One region of the Dactylosporangium sp. NPDC051485 genome, then DNA from elsewhere that is predicted to be linked to it. Evidence: riboswitches for the same ligand, from Rfam matches in the RefSeq annotation. Region 1 holds a riboswitch; each other region holds the start of a gene.
The links. Region 1 has a riboswitch for cyclic di-AMP ahead of AB0M46_RS13185 (NlpC/P60 family protein). Riboswitches for the same ligand answer to the same signal wherever they lie in the genome.

Region 1 (7,042 bases):
GCGTACGATCCTGGCCGTGACAGCTCCGTTGGCGGGGTCGGGGCATGCGATCGGTATCGACCTCGGGACTTCGAATACCGTGGCGATCCTCCGCTGGCCGGACGGCCGGACCCGGCCGCTGCTCGTGGACGGACGGCCCGTGCTGCCATCCGGGGTCTACGTGGACAGCACCGGCACCATCCACGCCGGCCGGGACGCCGAGCGGATGGCGCAGGTCGATCCGGGCGGATACGAGCCCAACCCCAAACAACGCATCGACGACGGTGCGGTGCTGCTGGCCGGGCGGGAGGTGCCGGTCGTGGACCTGCTCGCCGCGGTCCTGCGCGCGGTAGCCGGGGCGGCTGGCGAGGCGGTCGGGTTCCTGCCGCCGGCGGTGCTCACCTACCCGGCCGCGTGGGGCAGCCTGCGCCGGCAGACGCTGCAGGACGCGGCCACCCGGGCCGGCTGGCCGCAGGTCAGGCTGATGCCGGAGCCGGTCGCGGCGGCGCGGTACTTCACCGACGTCATGCGTCGGCCGGTTCCGTCGGGCGGGACCATCGCGGTGTTCGACTTCGGCGGCGGCACGCTCGACGTGGCGATGGTGCGCCGGGAGGCGACCGGGTTCACCGTCCTGGGCTGGGGCGGTGTGGAGGACCTGGGCGGACTGGACATCGACGCGGCGCTCGTCGCGTACCTCGGGCAGCAGCTCGAGCGCACCGAACCGGCGGTCTGGCTGCCGATCTCGCAGCCGACCACCGAACTCGACCGGCGGCACAGGCGGCAGTTCTGGGACGAGGTCCGGTCCGCCAAGGAGATGCTGTCCCGCGCGACCACGGCGTCGGTTGCGGTGCCCGGGGTGAGCGGCTCGTTGCACGTGACCCGCGACGAGCTCGAGACGCTGGCCCGGCCGCTGGTACGCCGCGGCGTGGCCGAACTGATCGCCACCGTCGAGCGCAGCCGGTTGACCCCGGCCGACCTGTCGGTGGTGTTCCTGGTCGGCGGAGCAAGCCGGATCCCGCTGGTCGCGCACACCCTGCACACCGAACTCGGGGTGGCGCCGACGATGCTGGAGCAGCCGGAGCTGCCGGTCGCGGAGGGTGCGCTCGCCGATCTGATCGCCCAGACCGCGCCGCAGCAACCGCGACCGCTCCGGCAGCCGCCCGCTCCGGCGCCGACCACGGGCATGTTCGATACCCGTACCGGCATCTCAACGTCGGGCGTGCCGCATCAGGTACCGCTGCAACGCCCACCGATGCCGGTCATGCCGGTGTCCGCCTATCCCGCGCCGGCGCCGGTCTCCGCTACGCCGGTGTCGCCGGTGTCGCCGCGGCCCGTGCCGGTCATGCCGCCGCCCGCGTTTCCTTATCAGCGCCCAATGCCAGTGCCGCCGCCACCACCGCGCCGGCGCAACGGCGGCAAGACGGCGCTGCGCGTCCTGCTGATCCTCACTCTCGTATTCGGATGCATGGGCGGCGCCGTCTACGGGCTCTGGCAGGTGATCAAGCCGAAGCCCACCTTCCAGACGCTGTCCCAGACGGCCTCGATCCAGGTCGAGGGCATGACCGAGACGGACTTCGCCACCGCGTTCCTCACCGAGAAGAAGGCCCACACGGTCACCCAGATCGGCCGCGCGGTCGACGTGGCGACCCTGGACTTGAGCACCTCGACCACCAAGCGCAAGAAGGTCGGCGACGCGGCCAAGTGGAGCCAGGCGCTGATGATCGGCGACTACATCGTGGCACTGGCCGAACCCGAGAACGGCAAGCGCCAACTCGTCGGCGTCAACAACATCGACGGCACCGAGTGGACGTCCGCCGTGGGCGCCGACGGCATCCTGATGGCCGGCGACGCCCACCCGTCGACCGGCAGTGCCCTACCCCTGCTGTGGCTGGACCGCAAGACCAATCAGATGTCGCGAATCTCCTCGGTCACCGGCAAGGTCGCCTCCGGCCTTGGCACCACAACGATCGGCCTCCCCACTGGCTGGCGGCTGCTCGGCCCCACCAACACCACCACGAACGTTGTCCTGGTGGCCGCCGGCGGCGCCGTCTGGGACATCGGCGCCAAGGAACCCAAGAAGGTCGCCGACATCCCCGACACCGCCCCGGTCGGCCGGGTCGGCTTCGACGGCCTCGTGTACGCCAACCAGCAGACCGAGTATCAGGTCAGCACCGTCACCGCCTCGAACAGCAACCCGCAGCCCGGCTTCCACGGCCCGGCCAACCGCTCCCCGGTCTGGATCGGCGGCTGCTCCAAGGGCAGCGACCTGTGCGTCATCGACCAGGTCGGCACCGACGAGTCCACCCGCGAGTTCGCCCGCTACCGCTCCGGCTCCACCGCCGAGCAGGTCTGGCGCGTCCCCGCCCCCGACGTAGACCTCCGCCGCCCCCTACAGTCCCTGGGCGGCGACTACAACGACCGCTACCTGATCGTCAACACCACCAAGGGCGGCACCGTCTACGACACCCGCGGCACCACCGTGGCCAGCCACGAGGGCGCCCTGGTCGGCATCGACACGAACCGCGCCTTCGTCTTCACCGGCACCCTGGGCACGAAACCCGCGCCGGTCACCCTCCACGGCCTGGACCTCGACAACAAACTCCGGACCAGCCTCGGCACCCCGACGATCCGTTCGGCCGGCTGCGGGTGGACCTCGACCAGCCTCATCTGCCCCGGCGCCAAGGACTACACCATCTGGAAGTACGCCAAGTAGCCCGGACCACCCACGGCTACCAGCTCGCGGTCCATCGGTACCAACCGCCGCCGAGCGATCGGAACCTGGGCCCTCGAACGACCCCGTGTTCGACTCCGCAGTCGGCCCGACCGGCAGGTACGCGAAGCGGCGTTCTCGAAGAGGTTTGCCGTGCCCTTCGTAGAAGACCGTGCCGCCAGGAACCCAGCCACGGCCAGCGACGCGATTCCGCTGGCCGCACGCCTCACCGATCTGCGTGGACCCGTCAGAGCGACCCACCAGTCCGCACCCACGGCACGCCGTCGCCCCACGCCGAGGCCCTGGACCCGGCCACGGGTGACCGTCACGAAGGATTGCGACGGCACCCAGACGCGCCAGGCGTCAGCCGGCAGGAAAGTGAAGGTGCTTGGTGCGTAGCAACCACGACCGCGAGCACCACAGATCGTGGGGTCTGGGGCTCGGGCCCCAGGAGAAAAGGCGAGGACCCCCGGTCCACGCTTTCCGTGGACAGAGGGCCCCTAGGTCCGAGCGGGTGAAGGGAATCGAACCCTCACTGTCAGCTTGGGAAGCTGATGTTCTGCCATTGAACTACACCCGCGAGCGACGCCTACTGTACCGAATCCACGGGCTTCGTGCACGGACCATTCTGGCGAGGTTTCGGGGGGAGTCGGGTTTTGGGCTTCCAGACGGTGTGGGTTGCGGTGGTCGGGGTGTCGTGGTGGACCAGGAGGGCGACGTCCACCGACAGCTCGTACAGCCGCCAGTCCACCCTCGGCGCGGCGCGCATCGTGGTGGCCAGGGTGCTCATCAGCTCCAGGTCGGAGACCGGGGTGGCGTGGCCCGAGAGGTAGGCCTCGTCGTCGGAGTCCTCGGGCGGGAAGCTGTGCAGGCAGTAGCGGCCGTCGCGGTCCAGGTCGTGGCGTTTCGGGGACGGCAGGACGAAGCAGAACAGGCCGGCGGGGGTGATGACCGGGGACACGGGGTGGATGCGCGGGCCGCCGTCCGGGCGGACCGTGGCCAGGTAGGCCAGGCCCGGACCGTACTGGCAGACGAGCTTGTGGATGGCCGCGGCCAGGTCCGGCTCGGCGGCCGCGAAGTCAGCCCAGGTTGCCATACAGTCGACGCTACTCGAACATGTGTACGAGGATTGCCAGATTTCCCGAAAGAGGCAAACTGAAGCGGTGAGCGGAGCGGAGGAGCTGATCGCCCTGCTGCGGCAGTTCAACGTCGAGGCCGATCGGTTCGTGGACGTGTTCGTGCGGGCGCACGGGCTGCATCGCACCGACATGAACGCCGTGGCGCATGTCTGGCGGGCGGCGGAGGAGCGTGAGCCGCTCACGGCCGGGGAGCTGGCTCGGCGGCTGTCCCTCTCGCCGGCGGCCACCACGGCGCTCCTGGCGCGACTCGAGCGGGCCGGGCACATCGAGCGCCGGCCCGACCCCGCCGACCGGAGACGGATCGTGCTGCACATGCGACCGTCGGCGCGGGAGCTGGCGCACGCGTTCTTCGCGCCGCTGGGGGTGCACCTGCGGGCGGCTTTTTCGCAGTACACCAGGGAAGAACTGGACATCGCGGCAAATGTGCTGCAAAAAGCTCTCCAAGCCACCACACAAGCTGCCGACGAGGCGGCACCGTTAACCTCAGAGGGTGCTGCTATCCGACCGTGACCTGTACAAGGAGCTCGAGGGCGGCCAGCTGCGCCTCGAGCCGTTCGATCAAGCGCTGGTGCAACCGTCCAGCATCGACGTGCGGCTCGATCGGTGGTTCCGGGTCTTCAACAACCACCTGTACACCCACATCGACCCCGCCATCCAGCAGGACGAGCTCACCTCGATGGTCGAGGTCGGCGACGGCGAGCCGTTCGTGCTGCATCCCGGCGAGTTTGTGCTCGCCTCCACGCTCGAGGTGATCACGCTCGGCGACCAGCTCGCCGGGCGGCTGGAGGGCAAGTCCAGCCTGGGGCGGCTCGGGCTGCTGACGCACTCCACGGCCGGCTTCATCGACCCGGGCTTCTCCGGGCACGTGACGCTGGAGCTGTCCAACGTGGCGAACCTGCCGATCCGCCTGTGGCCGGGGATGAAGATCGGCCAGCTGTGCATCTTCCGGCTGTCCTCGCCGTCGGAACACCCGTACGGCTCGGCGGTCTACGGCTCGCGGTACCAGGGGCAGCGCGGGCCGACGCCGAGCCGCTCGTGGCAGAACTGGAAGACCTGGCCTACGCAATAGCGCTGACGCAGTGAAGAGGGCGGGTCCCGAAGGACCCGCCCTGTCGCTAGGCGACTCTGCCGTACCCCGAAATCGGCTCTGCATCGATCTTTTTCATCTGCACCGGTTGGCTGGGATTCGGTGCGTGGACCATCCAGCCGCCGCCGACGTAGAGCCCGACGTGGTGGTTGTCCTTGTAGAAGAAGACGAGGTCGCCGGCCTTCAGGTTGGCCCGGGAGACGCGGGTGGTGTCGTCGTACTGCCACTGTGTGTAGTGCCGCAGCGTGTACCCGGCCTGCTTCCAGGCGTACAGCGTCAGCCCCGAGCAGTCGAACGTGTTCGGGCCCTCGGTGGCCCACACGTACCTCTTGCCGATCTCCGAGCACGCCACCTGGGCCGCCTTGGCGCCCGGGCCACCGGTGTACTCGAACGGGCAGGCTACCGGCCGCAGGTTCCCCGTGCCGCCCGACGACCCGTAGGCCTTGGTCCGCATGTCGTTGAGGTTCTTGATCTCGGCGTTGATCTGGGTTTCCTGCTGCGCCATCGCGGCCTCTTGCTCGGCCTGCTTGGCGACCAGCTCGTCGATCGGGCCCTTCTGGGCGTCGTACTGCCGCTTCGCGACGAGCACGTCCTTGATCCTGTCCTGCTCGTCCTTGGCCAGCATGTTGAGCATCGTCATCTGGTCGATGAACGTGTCCGGTGAACCGGTGGTGAGCATCGCGTCGAGCTTGGAGAAGCGCCCGTTCTTGTACTGCATGACCGCAAACGCGCTGACCTTGTCGAAGGCCGCGTCGACAAGGGCCCGCAGCGGCGCGATCTGCGCCTCGAGCTGCTTCTGCTTGGTCTGGTTGGCGGCGAGCTCGATCTTGAGCTGATTGTGCTGCTCGATGATCGGCTCGATCTGGTTCCACTTGTCGTCGATCTGCTTTTCGATCTCGCCCGGCGTCGGGTCCGCGTGGGCGCCCCCTGTGATGCCGATCGCGAGAGACAGACCGCCGAGGGTGGCAACGAGGAGCCGCACCAGACGACTGGGCCGCCTCGTCCACCTCAGATGGGTCTCCACCGAGGAGCTACTCCTTCTTCCCTGACCGCCTACCGGGTTAGCTGACGGGTTCGGGCGGGAAGGTCGCCCTACCGCGCGCTCAGGTGCACGACGCGGATTCACCCCGGTTGGGACGCGTGGGTCCCCGGCTCGATTCGACTCGGCGGTGTCAGGCCGGCGCGCCGTTGGTTGGCGCGGACGTCCGGCCCCGACGGGAATTCACGTTAAGGGGGCCGGGTTCCCAGGTTCAAGGGAGTGTGCGATTCCTGTCCGATTTGTTCCGAAAATCACGCGAATCGAGTGACGTAGACGTCGTCGATTACGCCGACGAACTGATCATTGTTCGCACTGGTCCCCTTGCCGCCAATACACAGTGGATCGTCATTCACAATGGACAGTGACGAAGGAATTGCGGTGCGTCCCACCTCGACGCCGTCCAGAGCCACCGTGAGCAGCGCGTTACCGCGCGTGCACGCCAGCCGGTGCCACCGCCCGTCAGCGACGGACCGCGATGCGAGCGCTACAAAAATGGTAGCCGAGGCAGTGCCGACAATCACGCAACTGGGCCGCCCGGCCTCGCCGTCGACCTGCAACTTGAACTGACTGCCACCGACCGAGAACCCTTTCTGCACGACATTGGCGCCCTTGGAAGTCTCATCGGGCCCGATGAGCACGCTGGCCCCATAGGTGAAGGCGCCGCGGCCCGGATTGAGAAACCCGACGGGCCCGCTCTGCAGGATGGCGCGCGGACAACTGGGAGCCCCGTAATGTGCACATTTCTGGGGAAATCGGACGGCGAGTCCGCCGTCGTGCGGCACCATGGCGAGCTCCCCGCCCTCGGCCTGCCGGGAATGCAGCGACCCGAGCCCGCTGTCGAACGTGTAGCGCACGGCGACCGGGGCGCGACTCGGCGACGGCGACGGCGACAGGCTCCTTGCGGGCGCCGATCCGTGGCCGGGCGACGGCGGCCGCCGCAGGGGCTGGCCTACCCGATGGTCCTGGGGGCGCAGGGCCACGAATCCGACCACGGCAAGTACCGCACAGGGAACCGCCCATAACCATCGGCGTCGGCGCATAACCGGACATATTCCGCCACCGGCGGCCCGGGCGGCGGAAAATGCCGA
Region 2 (10,922 bases), on a different contig from region 1:
GGTCGCGGCGACGGCCGAAACGTCTTCGACGTCGATGAATGCCTCGGCACCTTCGCCAGTGGGTACGACGATGGCGCCGTTCGTCGGCTTGAGGAAGGTCTCGCTGAAGTTCTGCATGAACCACGCCGGGCGCAGGATGGTGTGGGTCAGTCGATTTCGCTTGATCAGGTCCAGCTCGACCGCGCGAGTGGCGATCTGCTCCGGCGCGTGCTCCATCCCGTACGCACTGAGGAAGGTCACGTGCTCGACCCCGGCCGACTCGGCCTCGTCGAGGAACGACGAGACGTCCGCGGCAAAGTCGGTGCGCAGGACGGGCGCCACCAGATAGACCCGGGTGACGGCCTCGAGCGCTGGGGCATAGGTGCCGCGGCCGCTCCAGTCGAAGGCGACGTCCGCGCCGGATCGCGCGGCCGTCCGGACCGCGATTGCGCGGCTTCGGAGGTTGGAGACGACGCGGGAGCCGGTCTTGCCGGTCGCGCCGAGGACGAGGACCGTGGGCTGCGATTCGCTCATGCGTCTACGATGCTCTACCGCGATGCGCCTACCAATGCGTATTGCGCTCGGAATGCAACGCGTTACGCTCACCCTGTGGATGTGTTGCAGGACTACCTCGTGAGGGCTCGAGCGTCGGGAGCGGTCTTCGCGCGCTCCGTGGCCTTCCCGCCCTGGGGGTTGACCTTGCCGGGCACCATCCAGCTCTCGCTGCACACGGTGCTGCGCGGCCACGCATGGCTCTGGGGGGACGACGCAGCCGAGGCCGAGCGACTGCTGCCGGGCGACATCGCGGTCGTTGTCGGTGGGCGGGACCACCACATCGCGGACGAGCCGAACCCCGGCACATGCGTCTGCCATGAACAGTTCTGGGCGGCCACGGCAGACGCTGATGCCGCCGATCCGGGCGCATCCGTCTTCTTGTGCGGCGCCTACCGCCTCTCCGGTGACGTCGGTCGGAGTCTCATCCAGGCGCTCCCGCCCGTGCTGGTCATCCGGCCGTCCGCTCATGACCAGGTGCACGGTGTCGTCTCCCTGATCTCGCGGGAGCTCCAGGAGTCGGCGCCCGGCAGTCAGACGGTGCTCGACCGGCTGCTCGACGTGCTCCTCGTCCTTGTCATGCGCGCGTCCTACGAGCAGAGCTCGAGCGCGCCACGTTGGTACCGCGCCGCCGGGGATCCCCGGCTCGGCCGGGCGCTCCGGGCGATGCACGAAGCACCACACCGCGGCTGGACCGTCCCGGAACTCGCACGCCTGACAGCCATGTCGCGCGCGTCGTTCGCCCGCAACTTCGAGCGCGCGCTCGGACAGACCCCGATGCAGTACTTGACGGACTGGCGCCTGACCCTGGCCCGGGACTACCTGCTGGCCGGCGAGCTCACCCTGGAGCAGATCGCCCACAGGACTGGCTACACCTCACCCAATGCGTTCGCGGCGACCTTCCGTCGCCACCACGGCGTGCCGCCCGGCCGCTGGCGCGAGGCGCATGCGCCCGTACCTGGATAGTCCGGCCCTACGACCAACAGCAGCGGCTGCTGGCTTCGGCGCCGGTGGTCGCCATCAATGCGGGCCATGAATCTGGCGATGCAGGCGTTCCATCCGCTCGTCCAGCCGGGCCGCGTCGTCGGCCGCGGCCACGAGCTCGTCGCGTAGCGCGGCGGGGATGTCCGGGTCGTACTTGTAGTAGATCTTGTGTTCCAGGCTGGCCCAGAAGTCCATCGCCACCGTGCGCAGCTGCACCTCGACCGGGATCGCGACAACGCGGTCGGACAGGAACACCGGGATCTCCACGATCAAGTGGAGGCTGCGGTAGCCGTTGGGCTTCGGTACGGCGATGTAGTCCTTCGTCCGCAGGAGGCGCACGTCCGATTGCCCAGTCAGCATGTCCGCGACCGTGTAGACGTCGGAGACGAAGCTGCACACGATCCTGATGCCCGCGATGTCGTAGATGTTGGCGCCCACCTCCCCGACCGTCATCGCGCAGCCGATACGCGCCGCCTTCGCGCTGATGCTGGCCAGCGTTTTCAGCCGCGGGCTGACGTACTCGATCGGGTTGTCCCGGCCCTTGTGCACCAGTTCCTCGGCGAGGATCTTCACCTTCGTCTCGACCTCGGCCAGCCCGAACTTGTAGCGCAGCCTGAACTGGGAGAACTCCTCGGCCAGGTCTCGCAGCGTCTCCAACGCAAATGCGTCATCGAGCACGGACCCCAACTCATGTGAGGTGCCGTCGTCCGCAGTCTTCTTGCGCTGGTACATCTGCCACCTTCCGTCATCGGCGCGAGTGAGGTACCTGTGCGTCGCAGGTGCCTCACTGGCCAAGCATGACGTACTCCCGGCTGGCGCGGCCGTTTTGGCACGCCTATGCGGTGAGGACTTCCGCGCTGTCGCTGTCAGCCGTACGGCGGCGGTACGAGGAGCCGGAAGATCCCGTCGCTGCCACGTAGCATCGAGCCATGGGAACCTGGGGGAGTTTCTGGTGGCCGCTGCTCGTCCTCGCGCTGATCGGTCTCGCCGCCTGGGGGTCCAACCGGCGCCGCCGCCGGTGACCGGCTGCTGACCGTCCCGTCTCACACCGCCTCCGGGCTCAGGCGGACCCGGCGCAGCAGCTGGGCGTTGAGGGCCACCACGATGGTGGACGCGGACATGAGCACCGCGCCGACGGCGGGGCTGAGTGTGATGCCGGCCCAGGCGAGCACGCCGGCGGCGAGGGGAATGGCGATGATGTTGTATCCGGCCGCCCACGCCAGGTTCTGGATCATCTTGCGGTAGGAGGCTCGGGACAGCCGGATCACGCCGGTGACGCCGCGCGGGTCGGAGGAGGCCAGGACGACGCCGGCGGACTCGATGGCGACGTCGGTGCCGGCGCCGATGGCGATGCCGACGTCGGCACGGGCCAGGGCCGGGGCGTCGTTGACCCCGTCGCCGACCATCGCCACGGTCAGTTGCCGCGGGCGGCCTTGGCCGGGGCCGGCGATGCCGCCGACCCCGGACCCGCCGAGACCCCCTGGGGGTACCGTTCAGGGCTGCATGGCAGTCGCCGGCTCGGGCGTCTCGACCTGCGCCGGCGGACGGGTGCGCAGGGTGAGGGCGGCGACGATCGCGCCCGCGGCGGCCACGATGGCGGCGCCGATGAACGCGGCCGAGTAACCGCCGGTCAGGGCGGGCAGATCGCCGAGGCGGTCGGCGCCGGCTGCGGCGGCGACCGCGGTCATGGCGGCCAGGCCGAGCGCGGAGCCGACCTGGTAGCTCGTGTTGACGATGCCGGAGGCGAGGCCGCCTTCCTCGGGCCGGGCGGCCCCGATCGCGGTCCCCAGCGACGGGATGAACGCCAGGGACATGCCCAGCGCGGCGACGAGGGAAGCGGGCAGCACGTCGACGGCGAAGCTGCCGGCGGGGCGGACGAACGCCAGCCAGCCCAGCCCCGCGGCCAGGAGCGCGAGCCCGGCGACGACCATGGCCTTCGGGCCGAACCTGGCCATCGCCCGCGGTGCGACGGTGATCATGCCGGCCATGATGAGGACGGTCATGGGCAGCAGCGCGGCGCCGCTCGGGAAGGCGCTGTAGCCGAGAACCTGCTGCAGGTACAGGTTGAGGTAGAACCACATCGGGATCCACGCCGCGCCGAGCAGCAGCTGCACGACGTTCGCCGCGGCCAGCTGCGGCGCCCGGAAGATCGACAGCGGGACCAGCGGCTCCCGGCGCGCGGCCTGGATCGCCACGAACGCGGCGAGCACGGCCACCGCGCCGGCCAGGACCAGCCACGTCTGCCCGGAACTCCACCCGGCCTGCGGCGCGCGGACGACCGCGAACACGGCCGCACCCAGCCCGGCGGTCACGGCGAGCGCTCCGAGCAGGTCCAGCGAGCCACGGCGGGCAGCACCGGCCGGCATGACCGCCGGCGTCGCGACCAGGACCAGCAGGGCGATCGGGATGTTGAGGTAGAACACCCACGGCCAGCTGGCGTACTCGGTGATGACGCCGCCGAGGAACACCCCGGCGGTGCCACCCGCCGGCGCCGCCGCGCCGTACAGCGCCAGCGCCCTGGTCAGCTCCTTCGGCTCGGCACCGAACAGCGTCATGAGCAGCGTCAGGGCCGCCGGGGCGATGAGCGCCGCGCCGGCCCCCTGCACCGCCCGCGCGGCCAGCTCCACCGCGACGCCGTCGGCAAGGCCCGCGGCGGCGGACCCGGCCAGCAGGATCACCCAGCCGATGCCGAAGACCCGCCGGGCGCCGAACAGGTCGGACAGCCGGCCGCCGAGCAGCAGCAGCCCGCCGAACGCCACCACGTAGGCGTTGAACACCCACGACAGGTTCTCCGCCGAGAACCCGAGATCCTGCCGCATGCGCGGCAGCGCCACGCCGATGATCGACGTGTCCATGATGACCATGAACTGGGCCAGGGCGATGAGCCCCAACGCCCATCGCTTCCGGGATCGGGATGCCATCACACATCACTCCTCTATGCCCCTAGGGGGTATGGGTATCTGCACGGGACAGAATTACCCCCTGGGGGTATCAGTGTCAACCCGGCAGGACCCAGGGCACGCGACGCATCGATTACCGACCGCAGCCTGTCCGCAGCGTCCGAAGGTGCCTCCTATATTGGATAGGAGATGCCCTACCGCCCTGGTCACACCAGATCGCGACCTGCCGCATGTTGACGCGCTAGATCGGGCAAGGCGTACCGGTCTGGTTCGCACTCCGATGCAGCGTGCGAGGTTTCGCCGGGACCATGGCCGGTGCGGATGGGAGGTCGCCAGGCCGGCGGGCGCCGCCGTAGCATCGGGGGGCCGGGAGTACGCCGGCGCTCGTCCGGGAGGTGTCGGTGCACGGGTTCGGAGACCTGGAGGCCGCCGTGATGCTGCAGCTGTGGGCAGCGGACGGACCGGTCACGGTGCGGCAGGTGCACACCGCCCTGTCCGAGGAACGCGACCTGGCGTACACGACGGTGCTCACCGTCATGGACAAGCTGCACCGCAAGGGCTGGCTGCGCCGGGCCCCGCAGGGCCGGGCACACGTCTACGCGGCGGTCGCCACCCGGGAGCAGTACGGGGCCGGGCTGATGCGTGCGGCGCTGACCGACAGCGGCGACCGGGAGCAAACGCTGCTGCACTTCCTCGGCCAGATGACCCTCGATGAGGCGGCCGCGCTGCGAGCCGCGCTGACCACCTACGAGCGGAAGATCGCCGGATCGTGACCCCGCTCGTGCTGGCCGCCTACGCCGCGATCCTGGTCGGGATGGCCGGGCCGCGACTGGCCCGCGCCGGATGGGTGACCCGGGCACCGCGGCTTGGCATCTTCGCCTGGCAGATGTGGTGCACCGCCCTGCTGGGCTGCGCCGTTCTGGCTGGAGCGTCCTCGATGCTGCACTGGGACCGCACCCATGACCTGGTGTGCCGAGCCTGGCAGATCTGCCTGGATGCGCTGCTCGGCGCGCACGGACCGGTCGCACAGCTCGCGGCGGGACTCGGCGCCGGCCTGCTGGCCCTGATCACCGTCCGGGTCACACTGGCCGGGTGGCGGCTGACCAGCGCCGAGCGGCGGCAGCGGCGCCGGATGCGCCGGTTGCTGCGCCTCACCGGCCGGCCGCTGCCGGAGCTCGGCGCGATGGTGGTGCCGGCCGAGCAGCCCGCGGCATACCTGCTGCCCGGCGGCGGCGAACGGGACGTGGTCATCACCTCGGCCGCCGTCGACCACCTCACCGGCGAGGAACTGCATGCCGTCGCCGCCCACGAGCGTGCGCACGCCACCGGCCGGCATTACCGGCTGCTGCGCATGGTGCGGCTGCTGGACCAGGCGTTTCCGTGGGCGTCCTGCTTCGCCGCCCCGGTCCGGCAGGTACACCGGCTCGTCGAGCTGCGGGCCGACGACGTCGCGGTGCGCACCAACCCGCCGATCGTGCTGGCCCGCGCGCTCGTGGCGCTCGCCGAAGCCAGCGCCCGGCAGTCCGCCACCTGGCCCGGCGCAGCGGACCCGGGGATGCTCCTGGCCGCCCACGGCGGGGATGCGACAGAACGGCTGCACCGGCTGCTGCACCGGCCCCGGCCGCTCCCGGCCACGCTGACCCGCGCCGCCGCCGGCCTCTTCCTGCTGCTGCCGGCCGTCCCGGTGATGATCGCCGCCGTGGTCGAGCGGTCACCGCTGTTCCCATAGTCCCGCGCGGGGCTGCTCCTAGCCAGCGCAGGAGATCACGGGGTGACCCGGAACTGGGCGGTGTCGAGTGCGGCCTGCAGCGAGGTGCGGTAGCTCTCGCTGGTCTGGGTTGCGCCGGACACCACGTCGATGCGGGCGCTCTGCGACGTCAGGGCCTGGGCGCGCAGCCGCGGCACCGCGAGCGCGGTGAGTTCGCGGGAGAACCCGCCGGGGGCCTGCAGCACGGTGACATCGGTGATGGTGACGTCGTCGATGCGGACCTGGACCTGGACCGGACCCCAGATGGTACCGACGGCCGGGCCATTGACGACGAGGACAGCGCCGGACCGGGTCACGGTGCCGGGGCTGGGCGCAGCCGCGGCCTCGGTGGCGTCCGGCCCCGGCGAAGGGTTGCCAGGGTCCGTGGTCGCGTCGGCATGCTGCGGTGCCGCGGCTGCGGGCACCGGGCGGACCGGTCCCATGGTTGAGGTCCGGTAGGTGAACACCAGGACGATCATCGCGGCCGTGCCGGCCAGCCAGAGCGTGATTCTGCGCACGCGGAACGTCTCCTCCGAGCCGGGCTACCAGGCGAAGCATTCGAGGTGGATGCGGTCGGCGCGCACGCCCGCCTGCCGGGCGGCGCGGGCCACCGCCTGCATCCACGCATCCGGACCGCAGACGAACACGTCGTGCTGCCGGACACCGGGCACCAGCTCGTCCAAGGCGCTGGACCATCCGGCCGGCAGCCACGATCCGTCCTCGGCGCGGGCGCCCACCAGGTACCGCACGCGCACGCCGCGGGTGGCGGCGAGATCGTCGAGCTCGTCGCGGAACAGGACCTCTGGTTCGGTCCCGGCACGGTAGAGCAACGTCGCCTCGCCCGCGGCGTAGGGCAGCTCCTCCAGCAGCGCCCGCAGCGGGGTGACACCCACCCCGGCGGCGATCATCGTGACACGACGGGCGGTGCGCCGCTCGGCGGTGAGACGGCCGTACGGGCCCTCGATGACCGCCCTCGTGCCGGGCCGCAGCCCGGCCACGGCTCGGCCGCCGTCGCCGTGGGCCTTCACGGTGATGCGCAGCCGGTCCGGGCCCGGTGGAGCGGACAGCGAGTACGGATGGGCGCGGCTCCAGCCCGGGCCGGACAGGAACCGCCACTGGAAGAACTGGCCGGCACGGACCGGCAGTTGCTGCAGGCGCCGCCCGCGCAGGTGAATCGAGTACACCCCGGGCGCCTCGGCCACGACGTGGTCGACCTCGATGCGGTGCCGCAGCGTGCGCCAGGCGGGCAGCCCGAGCCGGCAGGCAAGCACCACGCCGGCGCAACCTCCGTAGGCGCTCCACCAGTACAGCCGGGCCAACGGCGCGGCGAGGAAGTCCGCGCCGGTCCACAACTGGTGCGGCAGGACCAGGCCCACGCCGAGATAGGCGTACAGGTGCAGCAGGTGCCACGACTCGTAGCGCAGCCGGCGCCGCGCCGCCCGGATCGAGGTGACGGTGACCAGGACCAGCGCCGCGGTACCCACGGCCGCCAGCAGCATCCCCGGGTAGTTGGCAACCAGCTCCCAGGCCTGGCGCAACAGGGACAGGTGCAGGGTTTGCGCGTAGCCGACGGTGATCAAGACGAGGTGGGCGAGCATCAGGGTGAACGAGGTGAATCCGATCCGCCGGTGCCAGCCGGCCAGCCGGTCCTGGCCGTAGGCGCGTTCCAGGACCGGCACCCGGGCCATCAGCAGTACCTGGATGAGCAGCAGATCGGCCGAGACCAGCCCGGTCAGCCGGCCGACGGACGTGACGCCGGCGGCCAGCGAGCCGAGGCCGTGCAGGCCGCCACCGGAAGCCCACATCGTGACCACGACCAGGACGCTGGACGCCAGGGCCGGGCCCAGGACGTCCGGCCACCACGACGCCGCCGGGCCGCCATCAGCCGATCGGCGCTGCCGGTGCTCAATACGAGTAGCCACGCTGGGAGATCCAGTCGGCCAGCTTCGGAGTGCTCAGCCAGTAGGTGCCGTCCCCGCTCGGGTCGGCCGGGTCGGCGATCTTCACCGCACCGCCGCCGTCGCGGTATCCGACGACCGTCAGGTAGTGACCGCCCTCGTAGGCGTGCACGGCACCGGCGGTGTCGGTCACATGGCCCGCAATGTTGGCGACGATCGCCCGTCCGCCGCCGACCGTGGCCAGCACGTCGGCCTGCAGCTGCGCGGCCTGCGCGGGCGTTGCCGGGTAGGCCGGGATCTCCCTGGTCTGGTACACCGTACTGCCGTGCCCGAGCACGCGGTTGAGCACGCGGGTGGTGTCGAAGGCCGAGTTCGTCCCGCTGGTGGTGGTGCCCAGCATGGCCGCGGCCTCGTCCTGGCTGACGGCGTGACCGGCCGCCGTCAGCGCGATCCGGGTGGCCGCCGGCCCGCAGAAGTAGTAGTTCGGCTGCAACTGGAACTGGTACTTGAGGAGCATCGTCGCCGGCGCGGCGGCCGCCGGCTTGTCGAGCGGCGGCGCGGCCTCGTCGGCCTTCGGCGGTTGCGTGGCCGGCACGGCTCCCGCCGCGACGGTGCGCTCAGCCGGCGGATCGCTGAGCTGACTGAGGACGATGCCGGCCACGGCCGCCGCGGCGAGCAGCGCGCACGCGATCACAGTGGTCCGCGGCCGGCGGATACCCTCGGCGCGCCGGGCATGGTGCTGTAGGGGGTGGCTGCTGTGCACAGGCAGATCTCCTTACGCGTCCGCCTACCGGGTTAGCTGACGGATTCGGGCGCGAAGGTCGCCCTACCGCGGGCCGTCGGCCCGCGGATTCACCCCAGATGTGCGGTGGGTCCCCGGCTCGTGCATGCACGACTCAGCGGGCCTGCCCCGGCGTCACCTGTGGTGAGCACGAACCGGGCCAAGCGAGCCATGACGTTACTCAAGGGCCACCACCCTGCCAAGGCCAGCTAGCTGGAAGAAGCCGCACATCGATCGACTACGCAACGCGTTGCCAGCATCACGACACGGGCTCGCCCAGCGAGTCTAGCAGGTAATATGTAGCTAAATCAATGCCATTTATCTCCTACTGTCCGTAGGAGATGGCCTTGTGCTCGATGGAGACAGTGCGTAAGGTCTGCTGCGGCCGGGCACCTGGCGTCGATCAACTCCGATCGACGCGGTCGCCCGGTGCCGACCCGGCGACCCTCGGGCGCGCAATCCGCGGCACAGCGCAGTTGCGGCCCGAACCCGCCAGGCGGCCGTAGCGAAGAAGGAGTCCGCCGCACGTGCCGCCACGCCGCCCGCACTGCGTCCCGACCACCAACCTCCCCGCACGCGCCGCGATCGCGGTGCTCACCGCGGTCGCGGTGCTGCTGGCCGGCACCGGGGCGGCGCAGGCCGAGCCGACCCCGGCGGAGCTGGAAGCCCAGATCGACGAGATGTGGAACCAGCTCGAGCCCACCATCGAGCAGTACAACCGGGTGCACACCCAGCTCAAAGACAACCAGGCCAGGGCCGCGGCTCTGCAGCAGCAGTTGCAGCCGTTGCAGGCGCAGGTCGACGCGGCGATGGGCAAGATCAGCGATATCGCGGTCCGGCAGTACAAGATCGGCCGGGTCACGACCATGCAGGTGCTGCTCGGCGGCGGCACTCCGACCGACATGCTGGATCAGCTCGCGGTCATCAACGCGATCGCCCGCAACGAACGCGCCGAGATCCAGAGCGTGGCCGCCGCCCGGGACAAGCTCGCCGGCGACAAGCAGGCACTGGACGCGCTCATCGCCCAGGAGGCGACGCAGGACGCCGACCTGGCGGCGAAGAAGACCCAGATCGAGGGCAAGCTCGCCGAGTTGCAGAAGCTACGCCAGCAGGTGTACGGCAGCAGCGGCGCCACCGGCACCCTCAAGCCCGTTGCCTGCCCGGTCGAGTACCTCGGCGGGCCCGGCGGCACCGCGGCAAAGAAGGCGTGCGAGCTCATCGGCAAGCCCTACATCTGGGGCGCGGCCGGCCCCAAGGGCTATGACTGCTCCGGGTTGACCCTGGCCGCATGGGCCACCGCCGGGGTGACGCTGCGGCACTACACCAAGTGGCAGTGGGACGACGCCAAGCCGGTCTCCAAGGCCGACCTGCGTCCCGGGGACCTGGTGTTCTTCTACAGCGACCTGCACCACATGGGCATGTACGTCGGCGGCGGCTGGATGGTCCACGCACCCACCACGGGCGACTACGTCCGCATGGCCAAACTCGATGGCCGGCCCATCACCGGCTACCGCCGCCCCGGCTGACACCCCGCCGGTGCTGCTCACCGGCGACAAGGTCGACCGGGTCCGCGCCATCCAGCGCGAGAACCAGCGGGTCACGGTCCTCGGTGACGGCGTCGACGACGCCCCCGCCCTGGCCACCGCCGACGCGGTCCTCGTCCGCAACGACCTGGCAGCCCTGCCCGCCACCTATCTGTCGATGGGGCACGCCCGGTCAGGACGCCAAGTCTGCGCCGGCCAGGGCGTGCAACTCGTCGGGGTGGTTCGGTAGCCCGTTACGGCCGAGGACCCCGGACAGGTTGACGTCGAACGTCCACACGTTGGCACTCTCGGCGATGGCGCGGATGACGGTGCGCTGTGGGTCGGTGAGGGGGTCGCCCTCCTGGTACGCCGCGGTGGGAAAGACGATGTCCAGCAGCGCGTTGGCGACAGACACGGCATCAACGGCGTTGACCTGGTCGAGGACCGCGCACAGTTCGGTCAGCTGCGCGCCGGCCTGGTCGGCCGGGAGCAGGGCGAGGGCGGTGGTGACGTCGGTCAACGGTTCTTCGCCGAGGAACAGGCTGCCGTAGCCGGTCG
Region 3 (10,922 bases), on a different contig from region 1:
CGCGGACGACACCGACCTGGCCGGGCTGGGCGCGGTCATGGCCGCGCTGGGCAAGGACACCAAGGCCGGCGTGATCGACCTGACCGACCACGTGATCACGCTGACCGGCACCGTGGCGTCGCAGGAGGTCAAGGACAAGGCCGAGGCGGCGGCGAAGGCGGCGGCCAAGGGCGCGACGGTGCGCGACGAGCTCGTCGTCGGCCAGGCCGCCGCGCCGGCCCAGGTGCAGACCCAGCTGGTCGCGCTGCCGACCGTCGAGTTCGAGAACGACAGCGCCACGCTGACCGCGCAGGGCGTGGCCGTGGTCCAGAACGCGGCCTCGATCCTCAGGTCGAACCCGAACATCAAGGTCAGCATCGAGGGGCATACCGACCTCACCGGCACCCCCGCGCACAACCAGGCGCTGAGCGAGGCGCGGGCCAAGACGGTGCTGGACACGCTGGTCTCGCTGGGCATCGCGCCCGACCGGCTGACCTCCAAGGGCTTCGGCGACAGCCGGCCCAAGGTGCCCGGCATCGACGAGGCGGCCAACGCGGTGAACCGGCGGGTCGAGTTCATCGTGCAGCAGTAGCGAAGGAGAAGGGGCGCGGCCAACGCGGCCGCGCCCCTTCTTTTTGCAGCGGTACTGGAAGTGGTACCGGTCAGTGGCGCACCGGGTAGAGCGGCTCGCGCACGGCGCTGTCCACGCGCAGCGACTTCGCCGAGAGCGCGGCCGCGGTCGGGTCCGGCTGCGGCAGGGCGTCGCAGTTCTTGTCGGGCTTGTCGCCCGCCTTGCGCTGCGGGAGCTTGCCGGTCGCCAGGTAGTCCGCGATCGTGTCGTCGATGCAGGCGTTGCCGTTGAGCGAGTTCGCGTGCGTGGTCTGCCCGACCTCGGCCAGCAGGCTGCCGTTCGGGAAGAGCCGGCGGGCCTGCAGGCTGCCCTCGAACGGCGTGGCCGCGTCGAGGGTGGTGCCGACGAACAGCACGCTCTTGACCTTCGAGCCGTCGATCTTGGTCGGCTTCTGGACCTTGCCCGGCCAGTAGAGGCACGGCGCGTTGAACCAGACGTTGCTCCAGGTCATGTACGGCGCCTGCAGGAACGTCCGCCAGTTGTCGGTCTTCCACTGGTTCCAGCTCTGCGGCCACTGCACGTCGGTGCACTGCACCGCGTTGTAGACCGCGAAGCCGTTGTCGTCGCCGGGGGCCACCCAGTCCTCGTAGGCCTGCAGGATGAGGTCGGTGTTGCGGTCGTTGGCCCAGCCGGCGAACTCGTCGGCCAGCTCCAGCCACGTCGACTGGTAGTAGCCGGCGTAGAGGAAGATGTCGGTCCACTCGTCGGCGCCGACGACCCCGCCCGCGGGCGCGGTGCGCAGCTTGTTCTGCTCGGCGTAGAAGCGCTGCTCGACCTGCTTCGCGGTGGTGCCGAGGTGGTAGACGCTGTCGTACTTGGCGAGCCAGCCGAACCAGATCTTCTCGTTGCGCTCGAAGGCCAGGTCCTGGTTGAGGTTGGCCTTGTACCACACGTCGCGCACGTCGACGTTGCCGTCGAGCACCATGCGGCGGACCTTGTCGGGGTGCAGGGTGCCGTAGACCTGGCCGAGGTACGTGCCGTACGAGAAGCCGTAGTAGTTGATCTGCTTCGCGCCCAGCGACTTGCGGATCGACTCCATGTCGTTGACCGAGTCGACCGTGGTCAGGTGGTTGAGCAGCTCGCCGCCGGCCTTGCCGCAGGCCCGGGCGTAGCCCTTGGACCGGTTCAGCCAGGTCTTCTCGAGCTGCGAGTTGACCGGGATGTACTCCGGCTTCGGGCCGTCGGAGTAGCTGTCGTCGCAGTGCAGGGCCGGCACGCTGGAGCCGACGCCGCGCGGGTCGAAGCCGATCCAGTCGTAGGCGTCGCCGGCGCCGTTGGGCACGTACTCGCCCAGGACCGACAGGGTCAGGCCGGAGCCGCCGGGGCCGCCCGGGTTGACCAGCATGACGCCCTGGTAGTCCTTGTCGGCGACCTTGTGCTTGATCCGCGAGACGGCGATCTGGATCTTCTTGCCGTTGGGCTTGCTGTAGTCCAGCGGCACGTCGAGCAGGCCGCACTCGGCGCCGCGGCGCTGCAGGCCGGGGCTCGCGCACTGGCCCCACGGGATCGACGCCGCTCCGGCGAAGTCACCGCCCGGCGAGGCGGGCGCGGCCAGGGCGCTCGAGGCCGGCGCGACGGCCGCGAGCGTGGCCGCAGCGGTGAAGAGGACCAGCCCCTTCACGGTTCTGTTCGTCAAGACAACCCTCCCAAACTTGCCTGGCGGCGAGAGGCCGCTCGGAGCAGGTGATTCGGGCCAAACAATGTCATGACGATGCTTGCGAGCCCCGCCGCCGCGCGGAAGCAGCAACACCCTTTCCCTCACCCGAGAAAACCCGTGTCGCCGGGGGAATCGACTCCGGTACAACGGTCTGATGCTGCGCAAGTACCCCAGGACGCCCCATTTGCAGGGTTCGCGGCTGCAACCGGGCGACCACGACCTGGCGCAGGTGCCGTTCGCCGAGCTGGCGGGCCGTGAGCTGGTCGTGGAGGAGAAGCTGGACGGCGCCAACGCCGCGATCAGCTTCGATCCCGACGGGGCGCTCCTGCTGCAGTCGCGCGGGCACTATCTCACCGGCGGGCCGCGGGAGAAGCAGTTCGCGCCGTTCAAGGCGTGGGCGGCCGGGATGAGCCATGTGTTGCGGTCCGTGCTGAAGGACCGATTTATCCTGTACGGCGAGTGGCTCTACGCCAAGCACACCTGCTTCTACGACGCGCTGCCCCACCACTTCTGCGAATTCGACGTGTACGACCGCCAATCCGACGCATTCCTGTCCACCCCGCGCCGCCGGGAGCTGCTCGACGGCCTCGGCGTCGCGTCCGTGCCCGTGCTGAAGGTGGGCGCGTTCGCCGACCTGGCGGGGCTCACCGCGCTGGTCGGCCCCTCGACGTGCCGTACCGATGGATGGAAGGACACGCTGCAGGAGTCCGCGCGCGCCGGGGGCGCCGACCCTGACCGCGTCCTGCGGGAGACCGATATGTCCGAAGACATGGAGGGGCTGTACCTGAAGCTCGAGGACGCCGACACGGTGCTCGGGAGATACAAGTGGGTTCGTCCGAGCTTCCACACCGCGATCCTCGACTCGGGCAGTCACTGGCAGGATCGGCCGATCGTGGCCAACCGAGTTCGGATATGACCCTCCCGGCGTGGGCGATCCGGCCCGAGCAGGTCCGGGCCGTGCTGCCGGATGCCGACCCGTCGGTGGCGGGGGCGCTGGGCGGGATCGAGGAGTGGCGGGCGCGGCCCGAGGCCGAGCGGGCCCCGGTGTTCGCCGCCGCGCTGCTGCTCGACGCCGGTGAGCACGCCGCGCGCAAGGCGCTGTGGGGGCTCGGGGCGCCGATCGCCTGGCGGGAGCACGTGGCCGCGCTGGTGCGATATGCGTGGCTGCCGTTCGGGGCGCTGGAGCGACCCGACCTCGATCGGCTCGCGTTCCGGGTCAGCCTGCTCGCGCGCAACGACGACCTCGGGCTGCTGGCGACCGCGGAGGCGCTGCGGCGTGCGGATGTGCGGCTGGTGGAGGAAGTCGCGCTCTTTACGCAGTACACCCGGGAAATTGGCTGTCTCGACAAGCCTCGCGGCTTCGCCTCCGATCATGCCCGGTTCGCGTATTTCCGGACGCCCGGGCGGGACCCCGATTATGCGGCGTTCGACGACACGCGGTGCACGGTGACCGTGCTGTCCGGGCTGCCGGGTGCCGGCAAGGATCACTGGGTCGCGGCCAACCGGGCCGGCGTGCCCGTGGTCAGCCTGGATGACCTGCGCGACGAGCTCGGCGTGCGGCCGACCGGCGACCAGGGCCCGGTGATCGCGGCGGCGTACGCGCGGGCCCGCGAATATCTGCGGGCCGGGGTGGCATATGTGTGGAACGCGACGAACACGACCCGCGCGCTGCGTTCGCGGTGCGTCGGGCTGGCCGCGAGCTACGGCGCACGGGTCGAGGCGGTGAGCGTGGAGGCACCGCCGGAGGTCGTCCATCGGCGCAACCGGGCCCGCGAGCGGCGGGTGCCGGCGGCGGTGATCGACCGCATGGCCGGGCGCTGGGAGCCACCCGATATCACCGAGGCGCACTCGGTGTCGTCGATCCTCAACGGCTAGTCGTGCGCTGCCGCTGCATCGCCAGGGCCTGCAGGGCGGAGGAGCGGATCAGCAGCAGCGGGTTGAGCGGCTCGTTGGCCGCGATCGGGCGCGCGAACGGTCGGTTCTGCGTGCTCCAGCCGTTGTGCAGGTCGTACTCGATCTCCAGCGAGCGGTTGCGGGCCATTTGGTAGTCCAGCAGCACCCCGGGGCCGAGCGAGCGGGTGGCGATCTCGCCGGCCATGTGCGGGATCGGCGAGAAGAAGAACGCGACCTTGGGGACGGGCTGGAAGAGGTCCACGTCGACCAGGTCGAAGATGCCCACCGGTTGGTACATCCCGTGCGTGTCGTGCGCGCACAGCCCGGCGCCGAGCTCGACCCGGCCGGCGTTGTCGATCTCCATGTGTCCCGCCGGCCCGCCCGGGGTCACGATGCCGGCCCCGTCGTTGCCCGCGACCGTCAGCACGCTGCCGAGGGGCGCCGGGTAGTTGTGGGTGGCGACGACCTTCGTGCTCGGCACCTGCGTGGCGTGGCGGGTGGTGAACATGGAGTACGTCTCGCTCCACGCCACCTCGAGGTGCCGCTCGAGGTAGTGCACGGAGAGCCAGATCGTCGGGGCGCCGCTCGCCGAGGTGGCGATCGCGTGCATGCCGAAGAGCGCGAAGTGGTGGTCGCGCAGCTGTTCGATCGTGGCGTCGCTCATGTCGATCGTGAGTTTGTGCTGCTCCACGCTGTCCTCCTGGGTTGTCCGAGTGCACCCAGTGTGGAGCGGACAAGTTGCACGATCGGGGCAATCAGTGAAAATCTCTCACGTCGTGCTCATGTCCATCGGACCCGGTGATTCCATCGGGCCTGGTGCTCAAGCGGCCAGCCGGCGAAGTGCCCGGTGGATTCTGGGGCCGCCGGCCGGGTATGTGGCCCGGACCAGGGCCAGCGCCCACGCCATGCGGGCGACGGCGGTCTCCGGGTGGTCCCCGAACTCGCCCGCGACCCGCGCCGCGCAGCCCTGGATGCCGATGCGGCGCAGGGTCGCCGCGACCGCGTCGCGGATCTGCCCGCCCGCCGGGGCCTGGGACGACTGCAGGTCGGAGGCGAACAGCGCCTCGGCCCGAACGGCCTCGAATGTGGTAGCCATCTCGCACCTCCCGTGCGCTCATACAGGCGTGTTCCTGATGGCACTCACGCTAGGAGAATTCTTCCGGTTCGGGCTCACGGTTTCATGCCAGCGTCGCGTACTCGTCACACAGCGTTGAAGGTTAGCGGGGTGCGGTCTCCGTCCGCCTGTGACAGGGTTGGGCCGTGTCCTTGGTCCCCAGTGCGCCCACCAGCGCGCCTGTGCCGCTGCACCGGGCGGCGCGCATCGAGGACGCCATCCACGGCGTCCTCGAGCGGCGGCTGCGCCGGCGTGGCTGGAAGGTCGCGGTCACCGCCTACACCGGCTACGGCGCCGCCGCCACGGACGGGCGCCCCGGCTGGGTCCGAGTGCTCGGCCGCGTGCTGCTCGCCCGCATCGACCCGAGGCCCCCGAAGCGGCTCAAGAAGCTGCGCGGCTGGCGCTCCTTCACGGCGGTGTCGGTGAGCAACGCCCTGGTCCGCATCGAGGCCGGCGGGCGCGTCCGCGAGGTGCGCTGCGACCGCGGTGGCTTCGTCGACGTCGTGGTCGAGGCCGACCTGGCCCCGGGCTGGGCCACCGTCACACTGCAGAGCGAGGACAGCGCCCCGGTCGAGGCGCCCATCCGGATCATCGACCCGGCCACCACCCGCTTCGGCATCGTCTCCGACGTCGACGACACCGTCATGGTGACCACGCTGCCGCGGCCCCTGCTCGCCGCTTGGAACACGTTCGTGCTCGACGAGCACGCGCGGGCCTCCGTGCCGGGGATGGCGGTGCTGTACGAGCGGCTGGTCAACGCCAACCCGGGCGCCCCGGTCTTCTACCTGTCCACCGGCGCCTGGAACGTGGGGGCGACGCTGACGCGGTTCCTGTCCCGGCACCTGTATCCGGCGGGGCCGCTGCTGCTGACCGACTGGGGGCCGCAGCCGGACCGGTTCTTCCGCAGCGGGCACGCGCACAAGCGGGCGTCGCTGGCCCGGCTGGCGGAGGAGTTCCCGGACATCCGGTGGCTGCTGGTCGGCGACGACGGGCAGCACGACCCGGAGATCTACGCCGAGTTCGCCGCCGAGCACCCGGACAGCATCGCCGCCGTGGCCATCCGGCACCTCTCGCCGACCCAGGCGGTGCTGGCCGGCGCGTTCCCGGGGGTGGCCGGCAGCTCCAAGCGCTTCCCGTCCAACGACCGGCGCTGGCTGGGCGCTCCCGACGGCGCCGGCCTGTGGCGGCTGCTGCGGGACACCGAGATCCTCTGAGGGTCCCGCTCAGGCGCGACCGGCGGCCGAGCTCACCGGGGCGCCCACCTTGTCGATCAGCTCGCCCAGCACCCGCTCCGAGTCCTCGTGCGGGACCTGGCAGGTGCCCGCGGCGAGGTGGCCGCCGCCGCCGTAGCGCAGCATGACCGCCCCGATGTCGGTCGGCGAGCTGCGGTCCAGGATCGACTTGCCCACGGCGAACACGGTGTTGAGCCTCTGCTTGCCCCAGATGACGTGGATCGAGACCCGGGCCTCGGGGAACAGCGCGTAGACCATGAACCGGTTGCCGGCGAAGATGACGTCCTCGTCGCGCAGGTCGACCACGACCACGTCGCCGTGCATCCGGGAGTCCCGGCGCAGCTGCTCGACGAACAGGTCCTGCTGCTCGCGGAAGAGCTCGGCCCGCTCGGCCACGTCGGGCAGGCCGAGGATCTCCTCGACGTCCTGGTGGTCGATGCAGGCGTCGATGAGCTGCATCATCAGCTGGTAGTTGGAGATGCGGAACTGGCGGAAGCGGCCCAGCCCGGTGCGGCTGTCCATGAGGAAGTTCAGCAAGGTCCAGCCGATCGGCTGCAGGATCTCGCTGATGTCGTACTGCGCGGAGTCGGCCCGGTCGACGGCCTCCATCAGCTCGTCGGAGATGTTGGGGAAGCGCTCGGCCCCGCCGTAGTGGTCATAGATCACGCGGGCCGCCGACGGGGCCTGCGCGTCGATGACGTGGTTGGTCGCCTGGCCGCCGGTGCGCAGGGCCTCCGAGTGGTGGTGGTCGAACACCATGTGGGCGCCCGCGGCGTACGGCAGGTTGGTGAGGATGTCCGTGGGGCCGACGTCGACCGAGCCGTCCTGGACGTCCTTCGGGTGCACGAAGGTGATGTCGCCGATCAGGTCGAGCTGGCGCAGGAGGACCGCGCAGACCAGGCCGTCGAAGTCGCTGCGGGTCACGAGACGGTACTTCACTGCGGATCCCCTCGCACGGCGGGCCGGTCGACGGTCTCCCTATCGACCGGCCCGGCACGAACGTGAGGATTCGCGGGGCTCCAGGATGGCTTTACAGGATGGAGAGATGCACGTGGTTCGTGTGATCGCTCGACGGGTCGCCGGCCACGCCGCTGTAATGGTGCCAGCCGGCCGCCGGTGTCCAGATCTGTTTGAACCAGATGACGTACATGACGCCGAGCCGATCGGCGTTCTTCACGAAGTAGGCGGCGAGGTTGGAGCCGTAGACGAAGTCGTCGCCGGTGGCCACGCCGCCGAAGCCGGATTTCGTCTGGACCGAGAAGTCGCACGCCCGGCCCTTGGGGTGCTCGTACGGGCCGCTCGGGCGGAAGCACGCCACGAACCGCTTGAAGCCGTCCTTCTGCGCCTCCTGCATGGCGTGGATCATGCGCGGGGTGATGCAGCCGGAGGTGGTGGGGTCCTTGACGCTGCACGACTCCTTCGGCAGCGAGCCGTCGGAGTTGCGCTTCACGGGGTCGGCGAGCGGCAGGTTGGCCGAGACGAAGCCCTTGCTCGGCCCACCGGCCAGCGCGAGCGCCTTCTCCGCCTCCTTCTTCTGCTGCTCCATGGTGGCGACCTGCTGCTGCTGCGAGGCAACCTCGTCGTCGAGCGCCTTCTTCTGCGAGGCCTGGGCCTCCCGCAGCTTCCGCAGCTGGCGCAGCAGGTTGTCGTTGTGGTGGGCCAGCTCGTTGATGGTGCCGGCCCGCTCGGCGAAGCTGTCGGGGCTGTCCGCGTCCATCAGCGCGGCGAACGTGGTCAGCGGCCCGGTCTGGTAGGCCGCGATGGCGATCGCCGACACCTGGTCCTGCAAGCTCGCCAGCTGCGCCTCGGTCGCCTGTAGCTGCACGGTCAGCTCGCCCTGGTGCTTGACCGAGGCGTCGAACCTGGCCTTGGCGTCGGTCCAGGCCCGGGTCGTCGACTCCAGGACGGAGCCGAGGGTCGGATTGACGTCCGCGCCCTCGTTGCCGGGATCGCCCGGCTCGGCCGCGGCGGGGAGGCTGCCGATCCCGCCGAACGCGATCACGGCCAGCAGCGCGACGAGTCCGCGCCGGAAGTGATGTCGCGATGACATCTGGTTCGTTGTTCCTTCCGTCGGCCGCCGACCGGGTTAGCTGACGGGTTCGGGACGGAACGACCCCTACCACCGCTCCCGGAAGGGCTTCCAGGAGGGCGGATTCACCCCAACGCAACGGTGGGTCCCCGGCTCGCCACGGACGGCGATTGGGCGGCAGTCACGCCCGTGGACGTGACCGTGGGTCACTGTACCGACGGGGCGGAATTCGCGCACCGCACCGTTTGTGCGTAGATCAGCTTCGGGGCCTTGCAGTGATGCAGATCACGTCAATGCCTCGGGATTGGTCGCGGTGAGTGACGTCGCCGTCTCTGACCGCGGCGTTGTGGTGCTGTCTCAACGGTACCGTAAATGTTGTTCATGAAATGATGATGTTCACTCTTCGGCGTTCCTCCGGCTGGTCGGATGGGCAGGTCAGGCCCGGAGCCGAAGGAGTTGATCGAGGGTGTCGAGAGTCCGCGCGCTGGCCATGCTCGCCGCGATGGCGGTGGTGAGCGGAGTGGTCGCGTTCTTCAACATGATGCCCGCCTCCGCCGCCGCCTGCGCCCCCGCGTGGCAGGCCACAGCCGTCTACACGGGCGGCATGACCGCGTCCCGCAACGGCCACAACTACCTGGCGAAGTGGTGGACCCAGAACGAGGCCCCGCCCGGCACCACCGGCGTGTGGCAGGACCAGGGCACCTGCGGCGGCAGCACCCCGACCAACCCGCCGGTCCAGACCGGCACGGCCGGCGCGTGCAGCTTCCCCGCCTGGGTCCAGGGCCACAACTACGTGACCGGCGACATCGTGAAGTTCACGGACGGCAAGTTCTACATCGCCGAGCACGACAACCCGGGCTACAGCCCCGTGGTCAGCACCTGGTACTGGGACCCGTACTCCTGCGGCTCCTCTCCCACGACTCCCACGACCGCTCCCCCTCCCACCTCGTCGGGCGGCGCCTTCGTGGTCAGCGAGGCGCAGTTCAACCAGATGTTCCCGAGCCGGAACTCGTTCTACACGTACTCGGGCCTGGTCGCCGCGCTGTCGGCCTACCCCGCCTTCGCCCGCACCGGCTCCGACGCGGCCCGCAAGCAGGAGGCCGCGGCCTTCCTGGCCAACGTCAACCACGAAACCGGCGGCCTGGTCTACATCGTCGAGCAGAACACGGCCAACTACCCCAACTACTGTGACGCCGGCCAGTCCTACGGCTGCCCCGCCGGCCGGGCCGCCTACTACGGCCGCGGCCCGATCCAGCTGAGCTGGAACTTCAACTACAAGGCGGCCGGCGACGCCCTGGGCATCGACCTGCTGCGCAACCCGAACCTGGTTCAGACCGACGCGGCCGTGGCCTGGAAGACGGCCCTGTGGTACTGGAACACCCAGAGCGGCCCGGGCACCATGACCCCGCACAACGCGATGGTGAACGGGGCCGGCTTCGGCGAGACCATCCGGAGCATCAACGGCAGCCTGGAGTGCAACGGCCGCAACCCGGCCCAGATCCAGAGTCGCGTCGCCGCCTACCAGCGCTTCGTGGGCATCCTCGGCGTCGGCGCTGGCCCCGGCTCCCTGTCCTGCTGATCCTGCTCGAACCTTGCGGGTACGTGTTCACGCCGCGTCGCGGCCCCTGCTGGCTCAGAACAGCGGCGTGAACACGGCCCGATAACCCTCGCCGTCGGGCTTGGTGCACTCCAGCACCCAGTACTCGCCGGGCCGCACGACGGCGCCGATGTGGCTGTCGACGCGCCCGCCGGAGTTGGCCTCGCCGACACACTGCGCGGGCGGGTGCTGCGGCCCGACGAACAGGCGCACGCGGCTGGTCGCCCCGCCGACGTAGTACGCGCTCACGTACCCGTAGCCGTCCGCGCGGTACACCTGGTTGAACCCGGGCGTGAACCGCGGCGCCCCAGCATTGGCCGTGAACCGCGCAAGCCGCCGCTCCAACTCGGCGACCTGCGCCTCCAACTGCGCCACTCGATCTTCACTATCCGGCATCGCGTTACAGTAAACCGCCGCCTGTCCGTTGACAGAAGCCGTTGGCCTACTCGGCGAGCGCCACCCGGTAGATCTCGTGCTGATCGCGCAGATACGCGATGTCCTTCAGATAGTGATCGAGGTGCCCTTCCGCGATATGCCGGGCGAAGTTCTCGTCGCCGGCCGCAGCGGCGGACTGCATCAGGTCAGTGTGTTCGGTCAGCCGCGGTTCGACCTGATCGATGGCGGCGACCCGCAGTGCCGAGTCGGCGCCGTACGCGTCCAGGAAGATTCGCGACCGCGTCGCCTGGCGACGGGTCACGACTGCAACGGTTTCGCCGTCCCCCGGCCGGCTCAGTGGCGCGAACCGGTACAACGCGAGAGCCAGGTCCCGTGCGCGGGGTCCGGGCCCCGC

Region 2: it holds a riboswitch for cyclic di-AMP, as region 1 does, so the genes downstream of both, AB0M46_RS34390 (C39 family peptidase) here and AB0M46_RS13185 (NlpC/P60 family protein) in region 1, are expected to answer to the same signal.
Region 3: it holds a riboswitch for cyclic di-AMP, as region 1 does, so the genes downstream of both, AB0M46_RS24025 (hypothetical protein) here and AB0M46_RS13185 (NlpC/P60 family protein) in region 1, are expected to answer to the same signal.

What each region holds. Positions count from the first base shown of each region.
Region 1 covers NZ_JBFAZW010000018.1:89,066-96,107, reverse strand. Annotated here, with positions in the region: gene AB0M46_RS13210 (Hsp70 family protein) at 17-2,692, shown strand; tRNA gene AB0M46_RS13205 (tRNA-Gly) at 3,199-3,269, opposite strand; gene AB0M46_RS13200 (pyridoxamine 5'-phosphate oxidase) at 3,279-3,785, opposite strand; gene AB0M46_RS13195 (MarR family transcriptional regulator) at 3,853-4,338, shown strand; gene dcd (dCTP deaminase) at 4,319-4,897, shown strand; gene AB0M46_RS13185 (NlpC/P60 family protein) at 4,944-5,897, opposite strand; cyclic di-AMP (ydaO/yuaA leader) riboswitch at 5,951-6,094, opposite strand; gene AB0M46_RS13180 (LamG domain-containing protein) at 6,206-6,946, opposite strand.
Region 2 covers NZ_JBFAZW010000075.1:12,253-23,174, forward strand. Annotated here, with positions in the region: gene AB0M46_RS34345 (NAD(P)H-binding protein) at 1-513, opposite strand, end outside; gene AB0M46_RS34350 (AraC family transcriptional regulator) at 589-1,497, shown strand; gene AB0M46_RS34355 (GTP pyrophosphokinase family protein) at 1,552-2,247, opposite strand; partial or broken gene AB0M46_RS34360 (HAD-IC family P-type ATPase) at 2,559-2,933, opposite strand; gene AB0M46_RS34365 (MFS transporter) at 3,009-4,436, opposite strand; gene AB0M46_RS34370 (BlaI/MecI/CopY family transcriptional regulator) at 4,817-5,188, shown strand; gene AB0M46_RS34375 (M56 family metallopeptidase) at 5,185-6,144, shown strand; gene AB0M46_RS34380 (FMN-binding protein) at 6,180-6,680, opposite strand; gene AB0M46_RS34385 (ferredoxin reductase family protein) at 6,705-8,084, opposite strand; gene AB0M46_RS34390 (C39 family peptidase) at 8,068-8,823, opposite strand; cyclic di-AMP (ydaO/yuaA leader) riboswitch at 8,830-8,972, opposite strand; gene AB0M46_RS34395 (C40 family peptidase) at 9,369-10,367, shown strand; gene AB0M46_RS34400 (hypothetical protein) at 10,378-10,614, shown strand; gene AB0M46_RS34405 (hypothetical protein) at 10,558-10,922, opposite strand, start outside.
Region 3 covers NZ_JBFAZW010000042.1:67,087-78,008, forward strand. Annotated here, with positions in the region: gene AB0M46_RS23985 (OmpA family protein) at 1-571, shown strand, start outside; gene AB0M46_RS23990 (alpha/beta hydrolase) at 642-2,246, opposite strand; gene AB0M46_RS23995 (RNA ligase family protein) at 2,422-3,183, shown strand; gene AB0M46_RS24000 (AAA family ATPase) at 3,180-4,142, shown strand; gene AB0M46_RS24005 (hypothetical protein) at 4,132-4,851, opposite strand; gene AB0M46_RS24010 (hypothetical protein) at 4,981-5,256, opposite strand; gene AB0M46_RS24015 (phosphatase domain-containing protein) at 5,421-6,488, shown strand; gene AB0M46_RS24020 (exopolyphosphatase) at 6,498-7,445, opposite strand; gene AB0M46_RS24025 (hypothetical protein) at 7,537-8,556, opposite strand; cyclic di-AMP (ydaO/yuaA leader) riboswitch at 8,566-8,722, opposite strand; gene AB0M46_RS24030 (glycoside hydrolase family 19 protein) at 9,002-10,114, shown strand; gene AB0M46_RS24035 (hypothetical protein) at 10,169-10,528, opposite strand; gene AB0M46_RS24040 (phosphotransferase) at 10,575-10,922, opposite strand, start outside.